DNA from 4 places in the Microbispora sp. CA-102843 genome. Region 1 is predicted to be linked to each of the others. Evidence: predicted binding sites of a transcription regulator. Region 1 holds the regulator's gene; each other region holds the start of a gene.
What was found. Region 1 encodes LexA, which represses DNA repair genes until DNA is damaged. Its sites were predicted from a motif close to TCGAACANNTGTTCGA; they were not measured.
Positions count from the first base shown of each region.

Region 2: ACQEVJ_RS23250 (Rv2578c family radical SAM protein) is a predicted target of LexA. The motif match lies at 1,437-1,452, and genes of this name have one in related genera.
Region 3: ACQEVJ_RS30930 (SAV_6107 family HEPN domain-containing protein) is a predicted target of LexA. The motif match lies at 1,454-1,469, and genes of this name have one in related genera.
Region 4: ACQEVJ_RS20790 (enoyl-CoA hydratase family protein) is a predicted target of LexA. The motif match lies at 1,535-1,550, and genes of this name have one in related genera.

Region 1 covers NZ_JBNJNF010000001.1:2,256,354-2,259,835, reverse strand. Annotated here, with positions in the region: gene ACQEVJ_RS10550 (vitamin B12-dependent ribonucleotide reductase) at 1-412, opposite strand, end outside; gene nrdR (transcriptional regulator NrdR) at 549-1,019, opposite strand; gene lexA (transcriptional repressor LexA) at 1,452-2,168, shown strand; gene ACQEVJ_RS10535 (cellulase family glycosylhydrolase) at 2,256-3,482, opposite strand, start outside.
Region 2 covers NZ_JBNJNF010000001.1:4,995,809-4,999,290, forward strand. Annotated here, with positions in the region: gene ACQEVJ_RS23235 (penicillin-binding transpeptidase domain-containing protein) at 1-656, shown strand, start outside; gene ACQEVJ_RS23240 (hypothetical protein) at 715-897, opposite strand; gene ACQEVJ_RS23245 (DUF3040 domain-containing protein) at 1,068-1,325, opposite strand; gene ACQEVJ_RS23250 (Rv2578c family radical SAM protein) at 1,461-2,558, shown strand; gene ACQEVJ_RS23255 (TetR/AcrR family transcriptional regulator) at 2,714-3,325, opposite strand.
Region 3 covers NZ_JBNJNF010000001.1:6,678,630-6,682,111, reverse strand. Annotated here, with positions in the region: gene ACQEVJ_RS30940 (YbaK/EbsC family protein) at 1-355, opposite strand, end outside; gene ACQEVJ_RS30935 (L,D-transpeptidase family protein) at 481-1,332, shown strand; gene ACQEVJ_RS30930 (SAV_6107 family HEPN domain-containing protein) at 1,738-2,175, shown strand; gene ACQEVJ_RS30925 (arginine deiminase) at 2,369-3,482, opposite strand, start outside.
Region 4 covers NZ_JBNJNF010000001.1:4,502,709-4,506,190, reverse strand. Annotated here, with positions in the region: gene ACQEVJ_RS20795 (CoA transferase subunit A) at 1-771, opposite strand, end outside; gene ACQEVJ_RS20790 (enoyl-CoA hydratase family protein) at 771-1,520, opposite strand; gene ACQEVJ_RS20785 (SDR family oxidoreductase) at 1,640-2,542, shown strand; gene ACQEVJ_RS20780 (ArsR/SmtB family transcription factor) at 2,530-3,482, opposite strand, start outside.

The DNA.
Region 1 (3,482 bases):
GGTGGATCAGGGCGTGCTTGAGCTCGTGGTCGAAGATCTCCGCGTCCTCCTCGGAAGCGAAGTAGCCGTTCTCGACGCCGGTCCTGGTGTAGACGCCAACCACCCGGTCGACGAGCTGCTTGAGGCTCGACTCGCGCTGCGGGGTGCCCACCGCCCCGCGGAAGTACTTGGTGGTGACGATGTTGGCCGCGTTGACCGACCAGAAGTCCGGGAACTCCACGCCGTGCTGCTCGAAGTTGACCGAGCCGTCCCGCCAGTTCGTCATCACGACGTCGCGCCGCTCCCAGCGGACCTCGTCGTACGGGTGGACACCCGGGGTGGTGAAGACGCGCTTCATCTTCAGGCCCTTGCGCGGGCGCTTGCCGGCCCGGCCCCCTGCGCCCGATACGGTGCCGCTCACGGTCTCCGTCATGACTTCCCCCTCCCAGGGCCCGGTGGAGCCCCTCTTTCGGACCACGCTCGTTACAAACTCATCGTCGCGCCGCGGCCACCGCACCCACGCCGTGCCGCCGCCTCCGCCCCGTCCCGGTCTCCCCGGGAGGAGGCGCTCAGTCCTCGATCGGCTCCCGGTCGCCTCTGGCCGCCCGGAGCTGCTCGATCTCCATCTCGAAGTCGGCCAGCGTCTCGAATCCCCGATAGACCGACGCGAAACGCAGGTAGGCCACCTCGTCGAGGTCGCGGAGCGGGCCCAGGATGGCCAGGCCCACCTCGTGGGAGGCGATCTCGGCCGCGCCGGTGCCCCGGATGCTCTCCTCGACGCGCTGCCCGAGCTGGGCGAGGGAGTCCTCGCCGACCGGGCGCCCCTGGCAGGCCCGCCGTACGCCGGCGATGACCTTCTCCCGGGAGAACGGCTCGGTGACCCCGCTGCGCTTGCTCACCATCAGCAGCACGGTCTCCTGGGTGGTGAACCTGCGCCCGCACTCGGGGCAGGTGCGCCGGCGGCGGATCGCCGCCCCGTCCTCGGCCGCACGGCTGTCCACGACCCGGGTGTCCGGGTGGCGACAGAACGGACAGTGCACTTCATCGCCTCCCTGAACGTACATCCCGAACACAAGGTGTGGTGAACTTACACCGCTGTGACTACTAGATGTTGTGGTCCAACCGTAGGAGTGCCCGACCTTGAACGCAAGTCGAACCGGCGACGGGAGGGGAAGTGCCTGTTCGGCGCGCGTGTCGCGCCCCCAGTCACGGCTGCCTCAACTGCCCCTCACGTCGGGGAATACGCCCTTTACGCGCCCTTTCTCGCCCGATTTCCGTAGGGCTTCTGACCTGGGCGTACAGCGACCAGAGAAGATCGGGTAAATCGAACACGGGATCGATCGAACTCCCGTACGATGAGGTGGACGTCGAGATCGGCGATTTCGCTGGATATCGAACAATTGTTTGACGGTGATCTTGAATCGCGGTACGGTCGCTCTGTGCGACATGAGGAACACGGATCGAGAGGTGGCATCGTGAGTGACCGAAGTGAGCAAGCGGATGGCGTCAGCGACCTCGCGGTTCGCAGGCGCGACTCGCTTGGCCTCACCCCCAGGCAGCGGAAGATCCTCGAGGTGATCCGCGACTCGGTCCAGCAGCGCGGCTATCCGCCGTCCATGCGGGAGATCGGGGAAGCGGTCCAGCTGACCAGCACCTCCAGCGTGTCGCACCAGCTCACGGCGCTCCAGCGTAAGGGCTACCTCCGGCGTGACCCGCATCGGCCCCGGGCCCTGGAGGTCCGGCTGCCGGGCGAGCCGGTGCTGTGGGTTGATCCCGACGCGACCTCCGAGGAGGAGGCCGGGTTCAACCGGCCCACCGCGGCCTACGTGCCGCTGGTCGGCCGCATCGCGGCCGGTGGTCCCATCCTCGCCGAGCAGAGCATCGAGGACGTGTTCGCGCTGCCCAAGCAACTCGTGGGCGAGGGCACGCTGTTCCTGCTCCAGGTCTCCGGCGACTCGATGATCGAGGCCGCCATCGCCGACGGCGACTGGGTCGTGGTGCGGCAGCAGCCGGTCGCCGACAACGGCGACATCGTGGCCGCCATGATCGACGGCGAGGCCACCGTGAAGACGTTCAAGCGCAAGGACGGGCACGTGTGGCTGGTGCCGCACAACCCCAACTACGAGCCGATCCCCGGTGACGAGGCCACCGTGCTCGGCAAGGTCACGGCCGTCCTGCGCAAGCTGTAGCCGTCCACCGGTTCCGGACGCCGCACAGGGACAAGCCCGGCGCTCACGAGAGCGCCGGGCTTGTCCTGTGCCGTGTTCAGTTCGCCGTCAGGAGGCGGTGCAGCTCACCGGCGACGGAACGCCGTTGGTGCCCGACCAGCTTCCGTTGAAGCCGAACGTGGTCGAGGCCCCGGCGCCCAGCGCGCCGTTGTAGGACAGATTCGTCACCGTGACGTTGGAGCCGCTCGCGCTGAGCGTGCCGTTCCAGAGCTGGCTGATGCTCTGGCCGTTCGGGAAGGCCCACTTCACGGTCCAGGCGGAGATCGCCGAGGAGCCCGCCTTGACCGTGACCTCGCCCTGGAAGCCGCCGGGATACTCGTTGGCGACCTTGTACGTGGCGGTGCACGTCTTCCCGCCAGGCGACGAGGGAGACGCGGACGGGGACGCCGACGGCGACGCGGAGGGAGACCTCGACGGAGACGCCGAAGGGGACACGCTCGGCGAGGCCGAGGGCGACACCGGCGGCGTCGGGTTGCCTCCCGTCGGCGGGATCAGGTAGGGCGAGATGATGCTCTGCTTGGCCTGGTCGACCGTCGCCCAGTCGTCCTTCAGGATGCCGCCCGTGTCACCCGAGTTGGGGTTCCACGACCAGTAGGTAAACGACATGCCGTTCACCCCGCTGCCCATGTACTTCATGAGCTCCTGGAGCCAGACCTTGTCGATGTTGCTGGCCAGCGTGGTGCCGAACTCGCCCACCATGATCGGCGCGATGTTCTGCTTGTACAGGTAGCCCCAGTACTTGTCCCAGATGGCCGGCATGTTGGCCGGGTACGACGGGTCGTCGAACCACGTCTGGTGGTAGACCGACGTGGCGTACTCGTGGGGCGAGTAGACGAGCCGGTTGGCCACGTTCAGCCGCACCGGGTACTGCCCGGCCTTGGTGAGGTTGCCGCCCCACCAGCCACAGTCCTCGTCGTTGCTGGTGTCGTTGTCCCAGACGTTGGACAGGCCGCCACTCGGGCAGCTCACGCCCTCCACGAAGATCAGCCAGTTGGGCTGCACGGACAGGATGGCGTTGCCCGCGCGCTCGGCCGCCAGCCGCCAGTCACGCGACTGGTCGCCGCAGCCCCAGCAGGAGCCGATCGCGTTCGGGTTGGTGCCGTCGGCGTGCGGCTCGTTGTGCAGGTCGGCGCCGATGACGGTGGTGTTGCCCGCGTAGTGCTGGGCCAGCGACTTCCAGTTGCTGATCCAGGTGGACTCGGGGACGCCCGAGGTGTACCACAACGCCGTCTGGCCCGCGCTGGTCGGCCGGTGCCGGTCGAGGATGATCCGCAT
Region 2 (3,482 bases), 2.7 Mb from region 1:
TGACCTGCCCCAAGGAGGCGGTCGTCGGCGGGCTGAAGATCCGCAACTCCGACCACGAGGCGTTCGGGTCGCTGTCGTTCCTCGACTCCTACGCCCACTCGTGCAACACGACGTTCGCCCCGCTCGCCGCCCAGAAGCTGGGCGCGCGCAAGCTGTACGACCTGGCGACGGACCTGGGCTTCAACCGGCCGCTGCGCATCGGCGTCCCGGCGACCCCCGGCAGCATGCCGAAGGCCACCAGCGACGCCGAGCTCGCCGCGGAGTCGTTCGGGCAGGCCAGGATCACCGCCAGCCCGCTGGTGATCGCGACCGTGGCGGCGGCGGTGGCCGACGGCTCCTGGCGGCCGCCCACCCTGGTGCCCTCGCTGGAGCAGAAGACCGCTCCCAAGGAACTTCCGGAGGAGGTCGTCAAGAGCCTGCGGTCGATGATGCGGGCGGTCGTCAGCAAGGGCACCGCCCACGCCGCCGGACTGCCCGCGGGGACGGCGGGCAAGACCGGGACCGCCGAGTTCGGCACCGGACCCAAACTCGACTCGCACGCCTGGTTCATGGGATTCCGCGGCGACCTGGCCTTCGCCGTCGTCGTGGAGGCCGGCGGCATGGGCGGCGAGGTGGCCGCCCCGATCGCCGCGCACTTCCTCAAGTCCCTGTCCTGACGTCAGGTCAGGGCGAGCCCGTCCCCGCGCTGCGCGCCGCGCTCCCCCGGCCCGTCCTTCACATGGTGCGGCGGCTGATCGCGGCCTCGAGGTTGTCGAGCTCGTTGCCGCGATGGGCGCGGTGCTGCCGCGTCCGGGTTTCGTCGTGGAGGGGATCGACCGTCATGAGCAGATTCGTGCGGTCGCCCGCGGGCTCGATGTCGATGGTCGTCAGGTGCTCGTACCGCTCGTGGCCGGGCACGAAGTCGATCAGTGACAGGTAGGCGAGGCGGGTCGGCGGTGGGACCTCGGTGAACGTCTTACGAAACTCGGCTTCCTTGCCGACCGACTGGCCGAAACCACGCCCTTCGTCCGGACAGAGCCCGGCTGCGCCGGCACATGACGGGCGCCGTCACCGGCCGCGTAGCGCCGCTAGACGGGGAGCGCGGCGGCGTCGTGCCGCAGAGCCATGACCAGCAGGGTCGCGATCAACGTGGCGATGAGCAGCCAGCTCACCGCGATGATCACGGTGGAGCGGCCCGGCCGGTGGCGGCCCGCGCCCCGCCCCTGTCGCCCTCGCCCCGCACGGCCGTTGAACGACTCGAGTCTGGCCGCAAGCTTCGGGTCCTCGTCGGTGAGATGCTGCTCGATCATCGCCAGCATCCGCTCTTCGTCCTGCGACCAGGCCATCGCGCAACTCTCCCAGAACGCAAGGTATGTGCCGACGTTCTGCCCAACGATGAAGATCGTTAGCCGTTTCCAGGGCCGCGATTTACGACGCATTGCACGTTGCGATCTCCATCGAACCTCTGTTCTAATCGAAAGGTGCGATGGGACGGGCTGCGCCTCGACGTAGGTACGGACACGGGGGACAGCGGGCATGACAGCAGGCGTGGCGAGACGACGCCCCTGTTCGCCCGGTCGGCCGTGGCGCGGACCTTCGACACCCCGGAGTTCCGTGGCGTCACCTTCTACGAGATCCAGGCGCGGTCGATCATCAACCGGGTTCCCTCGGCCAGCCGGGTTCCGTTCGAATGGACGATCAACCCCTACCGTGGCTGCACCCACGCGTGCACGTACTGCTTCGCCCGCAGGACGCACGAATACCTCGACCTGGACTCCGGGCGGGACTTCGACTCGAAGATCGTCGTGAAGGTCAACGCCCCCGACCTCGTACGCAGGGAGCTGGCGGCGCCCCGGTGGGGCGGGCACCCCGTCGCGATGGGGACCAACGTCGACTGCTACCAGCGGGCCGAGGGTCGCTACCGGCTGATGCCGGGCATCCTCGCGGCCCTGCGGGACGCCCGCAACCCGTTCTCGATCCTCACCAAGGGCTCGCTGATCCTGCGCGACCTCGGGCTGCTCGCCGAGGCGGCAGAGGTGACCGACGTCAGCACGGCCGTCTCGGTCGGATTCACCGACGAGTCGCTGTGGCGGGCCGTCGAGCCGGGGACGCCCTCGCCGCGCAAGCGGCTGGAGGTGTGCGCCACCCTGAACGAGCACGGCATCCCGTGCGGCGTGCTCATGGCGCCGATCCTCCCCTATCTCTGCGACTCCCCGCGGGCGCTGGAGACCACCGTGCGCAGCATCGCCGAGACCGGCGCGACACACATCACACCGATCGTGCTCCACCTGCGGCCGGGCGCGCGCGAGTGGTTCATGGCCTGGCTGTCGCGCGAGCACCCCCGGCTCGTCCCCCGCTACCTGGAGCTGTACGGCCGGGGCGCCTACGCCCCCAAGGCGTACCAGGAACGGATCGGTCAGGCCGTGCGCGCGCTCGCCCGCGAGCACGGCATCGGCCGGTCGGCCCCGCGCGGCGATCGAGCAGCAGGGGCTCGCGGCGCCCGTGGGCACCGGCCCGGCGAGCGCCCCCTCCCCCCGCCCGCACCGGCCACGACGCCCGAACAGCTCACGCTCCTTTAGGTGGCCGCGCTTTCACCCGCGCGCGGAGATCTTCTCTGAGGAGATCCGCGTGCACCCGGCGCGCACAACGCCACCGAGCGGCTTTCCGGCTCCTGGTCCGTGGTCGAGCAGCGCGCGTACCGATGCGGATCGGCCGGGCGGCCGGACCGGGCCCGTCAGGTGTCGCCGACCGGCGGGGGCTCGGCGAAGGCGCCGGCGGATGCGGCGAGGGCCGCGGTTCTGGCCGCCTGGCCGGGCAGGTCCGGATCGGGTGGCGTGCGGAGAAGCACCAGCTGGTGATACAGGGGCGCGGTGGCGGCGATGAGCAGTCGCCGAGCGCCGGTGCGCGGCGGGAGTTCGGCGCGCTCGACTGCCCGGCGGACGATGACCTCGCAGCGGGCGTACCGGTCCTCCCAGAGCCGCCGTTGGGCGTGGTCGGCCTGCTCGGAGCGGAACGAGGCGGCGATCAGGGCCGCCATGATCGGCGGCTGCGCGGTCAGCGCGTCCTGGATCTCGTGGTTCAGCGCCGCCAGGTCACCCTCCAGGGAGCCGGTGTCCGGGGGTTGCCAGGCGTCGTCGCCCGCCGCGTCCAGGACGTCGGCGAGCAGGCCGCCGACGTCTCCCCAGCGCCGGTACACCGTCGCGCGGTGCACACCCGAGCGGGCGGCGACGGCGTCCATGGTGAGCCCGTCATAACCGTGCTCTCCGAGCTCCGCGAGGACCGCGTCGAGCACCTGCCTGCGGATACGGGCGGTGCGGCCGCCGGGACGGCGCCGGTGCGGTGGCACGGGCCGGGCGCTGCCCGGTTGTGGTGCTGAAGAAGTCATGGCTGGTGGTCCGGTTGCTCGGTGAGACGACGGCGTGGCAGGATCTTAACGCACCAACTGTCGCAATAGTGGAGTAATCAATGTTGTTCCCAAGCGTTCGCCGGGAAGGAGACGACTG
Region 3 (3,482 bases), 4.4 Mb from region 1:
CCACCAGTGTCCGTACGGGCGCGGGGTGCCCGACCGGGGCGACGCCGCCGATGGGCTGCCCGGTGTGCTCGCGGACGAACTCCGGCGTGGCCCGCCGCACCTTCGCCGCGCCCACGAGCCGCGCGATCAGATCGGTGTTCACCCGGTGGGCGCCGCTGGTCAGCACCAGCAGAGGCGCGCCGTCCGCGTCGAAGATCAGGCTGTTGGCGATCGCGCCGACCTCGCAGCCGAGCTGGGCCGCCGCCGTGGCGGCCGTCGGGGCGGCCTCGTCCAGCAGGACGACCTCGGCCGTCACCTCGTGGGCCCGCAGGGCCTCCTGGACCCGGACGACGTTCGGATGCAACTTTTCTGCCACCCGGTCACTCTAAACGGATTGCCAGGACATACGCGGCCGATTATGGCCACTTATGATCACGCGGCTCACAATCGGATCGTAAGGTGGGTCCTTTGACCGAGAATCGGGCTTATGAGGGGTTGGTCATGATGAGGGGTCGACGGCGACTGGCCGCGGCCACGCTCGTCGCGGTGGGGGCCGTGACGTTCGCGACGGCCGGCGTCACCGGCACGGCGCAGGCGGGCACCGCCGCGGCGGCGGGGGCCGTGACCACGGGAACCGTGCTCCCGGCGTACTCGGCGCTCCCGGCGCGGGGCGCCGTGCCCGCCCGCGCCACCGCCTACCCGCCGTTCTCCGCGCCGGGCAAGACGCTCAAGCTCGGCGCCAAGGGCTCCGCCGTGAAGGCGCTGCAGGCCCGGCTTAAGGAGCTCGGGTACATGCCCGGCAGCGCCGACGGCAGCTACGGCGGGACCACGCTGATGGCGGTCTGGGCGTTCCAGAAGGTGCAGGGGATCCAGCCGACCAGCACGGTGGCCGCCCGCACCTGGAAGGCGCTGGAGAACCCCCGGGCGCCCAAGGTCCTGGTGCCCGGGGGCAAGGCGACCCGCGTCGAGGTGAACCTGACCAAGCAGGTGATGGTTCTGTACCGAGGTGGCACGCCGGTGCTGATCAGCCACATCTCCAGTGGCAGCGGCATCCCCTACACCGAGTACGCCACCTGGAACGGCAAGCGGCAGCGGTTCTCCGGCAGCGCCCGCACGCCCACCGGCGACTACAAGACCACCTGGAGGGTCAAGGGCTGGCACCGGTCCTACCTCGGGCAGCTCTACAACCCGATCTTCTTCAACGGCGGCATCGCGCTCCACGGCGCGCTGTCGGTGCCGCTCTACCCGGCGTCGCACGGCTGCGTGCGGCTGCCCATGAACGTGGCCGAGATCCTGCCTGGCATGCTCGGCAAGGGCGTCCCGGTGCACGTCAGGGGTGCTTTCAGGCGCTAGAGCCATCCCCGGAGGGGCCCCGCGCGAGGTGGTCGCGCGGGGCCCCTCCGCCGTCTCCCGCCCGCGTATCGAACGCGGTCCTCGAACACATATTCGTTGACAGCCTTGACAGAGGGCATGATCGAATCTATGTTCGATGGAGTGGGCGTGGGACTCGCGGCTCGCGCCCACCCCGTTGGATTCGTGCCTTCGTCGTCGGCGGAGACGGATGCGGCACGGCCCGCGGCGTGGGCCGGACGGGGAGAGGGGAAGCTCCTCGTCCGGCCGCCCACGGGAGCCTGAGAAAGCGTCGGGTGATCTCGAGCGGTTCACGGGATCTCCCGGCCGGCGAAATTGTCGGTGCGGTCTGCGACTGTGAAGTCACCGGCGACCTTCGCCGGAGTGCCACGACTCAAGGAGGCGGGCATGACTGAGCAGAACGACGATCAGAAGAGCGGGCCCCGGCTCTCGCAGGCGGTTCTGGCACACCTCGCGGACGCCAGGGCATGCCTCGCCGACGCCACCGTCGGGCCCACCCCCGCGGACCGCTACGTCTCGGCCCACCTGGCGGCCCTCCGTGCGGCCGCCGGGATCCTCGCGGCCCGTCCGCGGCCGATGGACGGCCGCAGGCGGCGGCTGCGCAGCGCCTGGGAGCTGCTGCCGGAGGCCGAGCCCAAGCTCGCGGACTGGGCGGCCTACTTCGCGGTGAGCGCGACCAAGCGTGCGGCGGCCGAGGCCGGCATGGTCCGCGCCGTCACGCAGAACGACGCAGAGGAGATCATAGCGGAGGCGGACAGGTTCGTCGGCGAGGTCGAGTCGATCCTCGGCCTGCCCGGCCGCCCCACCCTGCCCATGGCCGGCTGACCTCCATCTCCGCCCATGGTCCGGCTCGCGCCTTGGGCCGACACCGTTGGTCCGGCTCGCGCCTTCGGCCGGCACCGTCCGATGACCGGCCGCGCGCAGGACCGGGCCGCACCCTCGCGGTACGCCTGTCGGTGAACGCGGCGAGCGCCCCGCCCCGACCCTGACCGCCCGGTCCTCGCCGCGCGTCGCGTGATCAGGCGGGGTCTCGCTCCAGAGGGCAGCTCATGCACCGCGGCCCGCCGCGTCCGCGGCCGAGCTCGCTGCCGCGGATCGTGATGACCTCGATTCCGTGCCTGCGCAGGTGGTTGTTGGTCGTGGTGTTGCGCTCGTAGGCCACGACCACGCCGGGTTCCAGCGCCAGCACGTTGCAGCCGTCGTCCCACTGCTCGCGCTCGGCCGCGTGCACGTCCTGTGTCGGCGTGAGGACCTTGATGTCGTCCAGGCCGAGGGCCCGCGCGATGGCCTTGTGCATGTCCTCCGGCGGATGGTCGGTGACCTTCAGCTCCTTGTCGGTGTCGCCCGGCTCGATCGTGTACGACGGGAGCATGCCGAGCCCGGCGTACTTGGTGAACACGCCCACGTCGACGTTGGTCATCACGGTGTCGAGGTGCATGAACGCACGGGTCTTGGGCAGATCGAGCGCCACGATGCGGGCCGCCGACCCCGCCCGGAACAGGTTGGTCGCCAGCATCTCCACGGCCTGCGGCTGGGTGCGCTCGCTCACGCCGACGAGCACGACGCCGTTGCCGAGCACCAGGACGTCGCCGCCCTCGATGGTGGCCGGAGCCATGCGCATGCCCTCGTACCAGACGTTGAACCCGCCGTCGTCCGGGTTGCCGTATCCCGCGGCGAACAGCGGGTGCCACCGGTAGACCGCCTCGTAGTTGACGGTCTCCCGCCTGCGCGCCTTCTTGCGCATCGCGTTGATCGATACCCCGTCGTACACCCAGCAGGAGGTGTCGCGGGCGAAAAGATGGTTGGGCAGAGGCGGGAGGACGAAGTCGTCCATGCCGAGCGTGTGGAAGGCGATGGAGCCCGGGTCGCAGCCCAGCTCCATGATCTCGCGTTTGGTGATCCCGCCGGTCAGCAGCGGCGCGAGCGTGTCCCCGTCGAGGGCGTCGAGCGTGTTGCGGATCGCGTCGGCGGCCAGCGGGCCGAACCAGTGCTCGTCGACGCTGCCGTCGAGGATGTGCTTGCGCGCGTCGGGGATCTCGATCACCTCACGCAGGAGGTCGCCGAGGTGGTGCACCGTGATGCCGCGCCCGGCGAGCACCTCGCACCACTCCCGGTGCTCCTCCAGCGCGCGG
Region 4 (3,482 bases), 2.2 Mb from region 1:
CGCCGCCCACGCCTCCGGGTCGGCCGCCGAGGCGGCGTAGTGCCGCTGGAACATCTCGTCCCGGCCCTGCCCCGAATCCGTGAAGTGGCCGCCGGCCGGGGTCTCCACGACTCCGGCGACGTGCATGCGGCTGACCAGCAGCGTCTGCGGCGGTCCGCCCAGCTCGCCCGGCTCGACCATCCGGTCGCAGGACACGAAGCACCGCCCGGCCGCCTTGGCGAACAGGTCGTCCATGTACGGATCGGGGCCGAGGTAGCGGCCGTTGCCCCGGGTGTCGGCCACGTCCATGTGCACGAGCGCCACGTCCATCGTGAGCGCGGGCACCGCGACGAGTTCCTCCCCGTCGTCGTACGGCGAGCGGACCGTGCGCAGGCCGGGGTTCATCCGCATGACGTCCGAGCCGAGCCCGGCCCGCGTCGGCAGGAACGGCAGCCGGTGCGCCGCCGCGAGCAGGCCGAACATGAACATGCCCTCGTCATACTCGGTGAACTCGACCGCCCCGCGCTGCCGGGCCGCCCGGAAGTGCGGTTCGAGGGCGATCGAGTCGAGCGTCACGAACGGCGCGACGACCCGGCGCACCTTGCCCGCCGCGCAGAGCAGGCCCACGTCCGGCCCGCCGTACGACACGATCGTCAGGTCCGTCAGCGCGGACCGGTAGATGGCCCGCACCAGCGCCATCGGCTTGCGCCGGGAACCCCAGCCGCCGATGCCGATCGTCATGCCGCTCTCCAGGGAGCCGACGATCTCCTCGATCGAGGTGACGACGCCCATCACCGGCCTCCTTCCGCGACGAAGGCGTCCCGGTGCCGGTCGCCTGCGCCCATGAGGTTGAGCTCGAACGTGAAGCCCTGCTCGAACCGGTAGCTGCGCTTGACGTCGACCGGGTCGATGCCGTTGAGCGACTCCTTGGCCCGCCGGATGACGTACGGGTCCTTGGCGGCGATCTGCGCCGCCACCTCCAGCGCCGTGTCACGCAACTGCTCACGCGGCACGACCTCCAGCACCGAGCCGAAGGCGTGCAACTCGGCGGCGGTGACGTTGCGGCACGTGTAGACCATTGCGCGCATCAGGTGCTGGGGCACCAGCCGGGCGAGGTGGGTGGCCGCGCCGAGCGCGCCCCGCTCCACCTCCGGCAGGCCGAAGTAGGCGTCGTCGGAGGCCACCACGACGTCGGCGTTGCCGGCCAGCCCCACCCCGCCGCCCAGGCAGAAGCCGTGCACGGCCGCGACCACGGGGACCTCGCACTCGTAGACCGCCGCGAACGCCGCGTAGCAGCCGCGGTTGGCGCCCACCAGCGCGTCGAACCCGCTGGTCGCCTGCATCTCCTTGATGTCCACGCCGGCGTTGAACCCGCGACCCTCGGCCCGCAGCACCACGACGCGGGTCGCCGGGTCGCGCCCGGCCTCCCGTACGGCGTCGGCGAGCTCGAACCATCCGCGTACGGTCAGCGCGTTGACCGGTGGGGCGTCCATCACGACTTCGGCGACGCCCTCGCCGTGACGGCTGGTCGAGATTCCCATACGTCACCTTTCCATCTAACATTTGTTAGAAATTAAGCTAGCAGAGTGGGTCGCTCCGGGCGACGCCCGCTGTCCGAGTGAAGCTGTCCGATTGAGCTGTCCGATTGAAGGGGACCGAGATGATCTGCAGGGACCGAGTCGTGATCGTGACCGGCGCGGGGCGCGGCCTCGGCCGGGCGCACGCGCTGGAGTTCGCCCGCCAGGGCGCGAAGGTCGTGGTGAACGACCTCGGGGTAAGCCTGTCCGGCGAGGGCGGATCGGAAGGTCCCGCCCAGGAGGTGGCCGAGGAGATCCGCGCGCTGGGCGGCGAGGCGGTGGCCGACCGGTCCGACATCGCCACCGACGAGGGCGCGCGGCGGCTGGTGGCGACCGCGATCGAGCGCTTCGGCCGCCTCGACGTGCTGGTCAACAACGCCGGGTTCCTCCGCGACCGCATGCTGGTCAACCTGTCGGAGGAGGAGTGGGACGCGGTGATCCGCGTGCACCTGAAGGGCCACTTCCTGCCGCTCAAGCATGCCGGGCTGCACTGGCGCGCCGAGTCGAAGGCCGGCCGCCCGGTGGACGCGCGGGTGGTGAACACCTCGTCGGGCGCCGGCCTGCTCGGCAGCGTGGGACAGGGCAACTACTCGGCGGCCAAGGCCGGCATCGTGGGCCTGACCCTGGTCGCGGCGGCCGAGCTCGGCCGCTACGGCGTGACCGTCAACGCCATCGCCCCGGCCGCCCGTACGCGGATGACCGAGCAGGTCTTCGCGGAGACGATGGCCGCCCCCGGGGAGGGCGGGTTCGACGCGATGGCCCCGGAGAACGTCTCCCCGCTGGTGGTCTGGCTCGGCTCGGCCGAGTCGAAGGATGTCACCGGCCGGGTCTTCGAGGTCGAGGGCGGCCGGATCTGCGTCATGGAGGGCTTCCGGCACGGCCCGGTCGCCGACAGGGGTGCCCGCTGGGACCCCGCCGAGATCGGGCCGGAGGTGGCGAAGCTGCTCGCCCGCGCCGCCGCGCCCGAGCCGGTCTACGGCGCCTGACTCTCCCCGGCGAGCTGTTCGCCGAGGCCGGTGCGCCGGTAGCGCAACCGGCGGCCCTCCCGCTCGCCGGTCACCAGCCCGGCGTCCCGCAGCGTGGTCAGGTGGTGGGAGGCGGTCGCCGGGGCCAGCCGGAGGGCGGCGGCGACCTCCCCCGTGCTGGACGGCTCGGCCAGCAGAGCGAGCACGCCCGCGCGGGTCGGGCCGAGCAGGGCGGCCAGCGCCGCCGGCGGCTCGGCCGGCACGGGCCGGTCCCACAACCGGCCGTGGCCGCGCGGCGCGTACCACAGCGCACGCCCCGACGGGGTGTCGGCCAGCGTGTACACGTGCGTGCCGGTGAACCCGGTCGGCAGCAGCGTGAGCGGGTGCCCGTCCAGGCCGAACTCGCCGTCCTTGGCGTACGCCAGCCGCAGCGCCTCGCCGTCCCAGTCGAGGCGCGGGTGCAGGTCCGTCAGCAGCGCCCGCGGCCCTCGCTCGGCGGCGAGCAGCCCCCGGCGGGTCAGCTCGCCCTCCGCGAGCGCGCGCAGCCGCGGCCAGCTCGGCGCGATCAGCGACGAGAAGTAGCGCCGGATCTCCCGCACCGTCACGGCCAGCGCGCCCGCCGGGTCGGTCGAGAAGCGCTCGACCTCCGGCGGCGCACCGTACCCGGCCCAGGCCCGGTCCACCTCGGACGCGACCTGGTCGAGCGGGGTGGCGGCCACCACCCGCAGCTCCTGCTCCAGGGTCGGGCGGGTGGTGGACGGCGCCGGGGTGAGGAAGTCCGGCACATAACCGGTGGGGCCCGGGACCAGCGGGCGGAGTGTGGTCAGGATCCGCAGCAGCGGCTCGGCCCGGGCCCGCCAGGACACGGGGACCAGGCGCGCCGAGCGGGAGCGCAGCGCGAGGCAACTGGCCACGACCTCCGCCATCGGGCTGTGCGCGAACCTGAGCCGCAGCAGGTCGG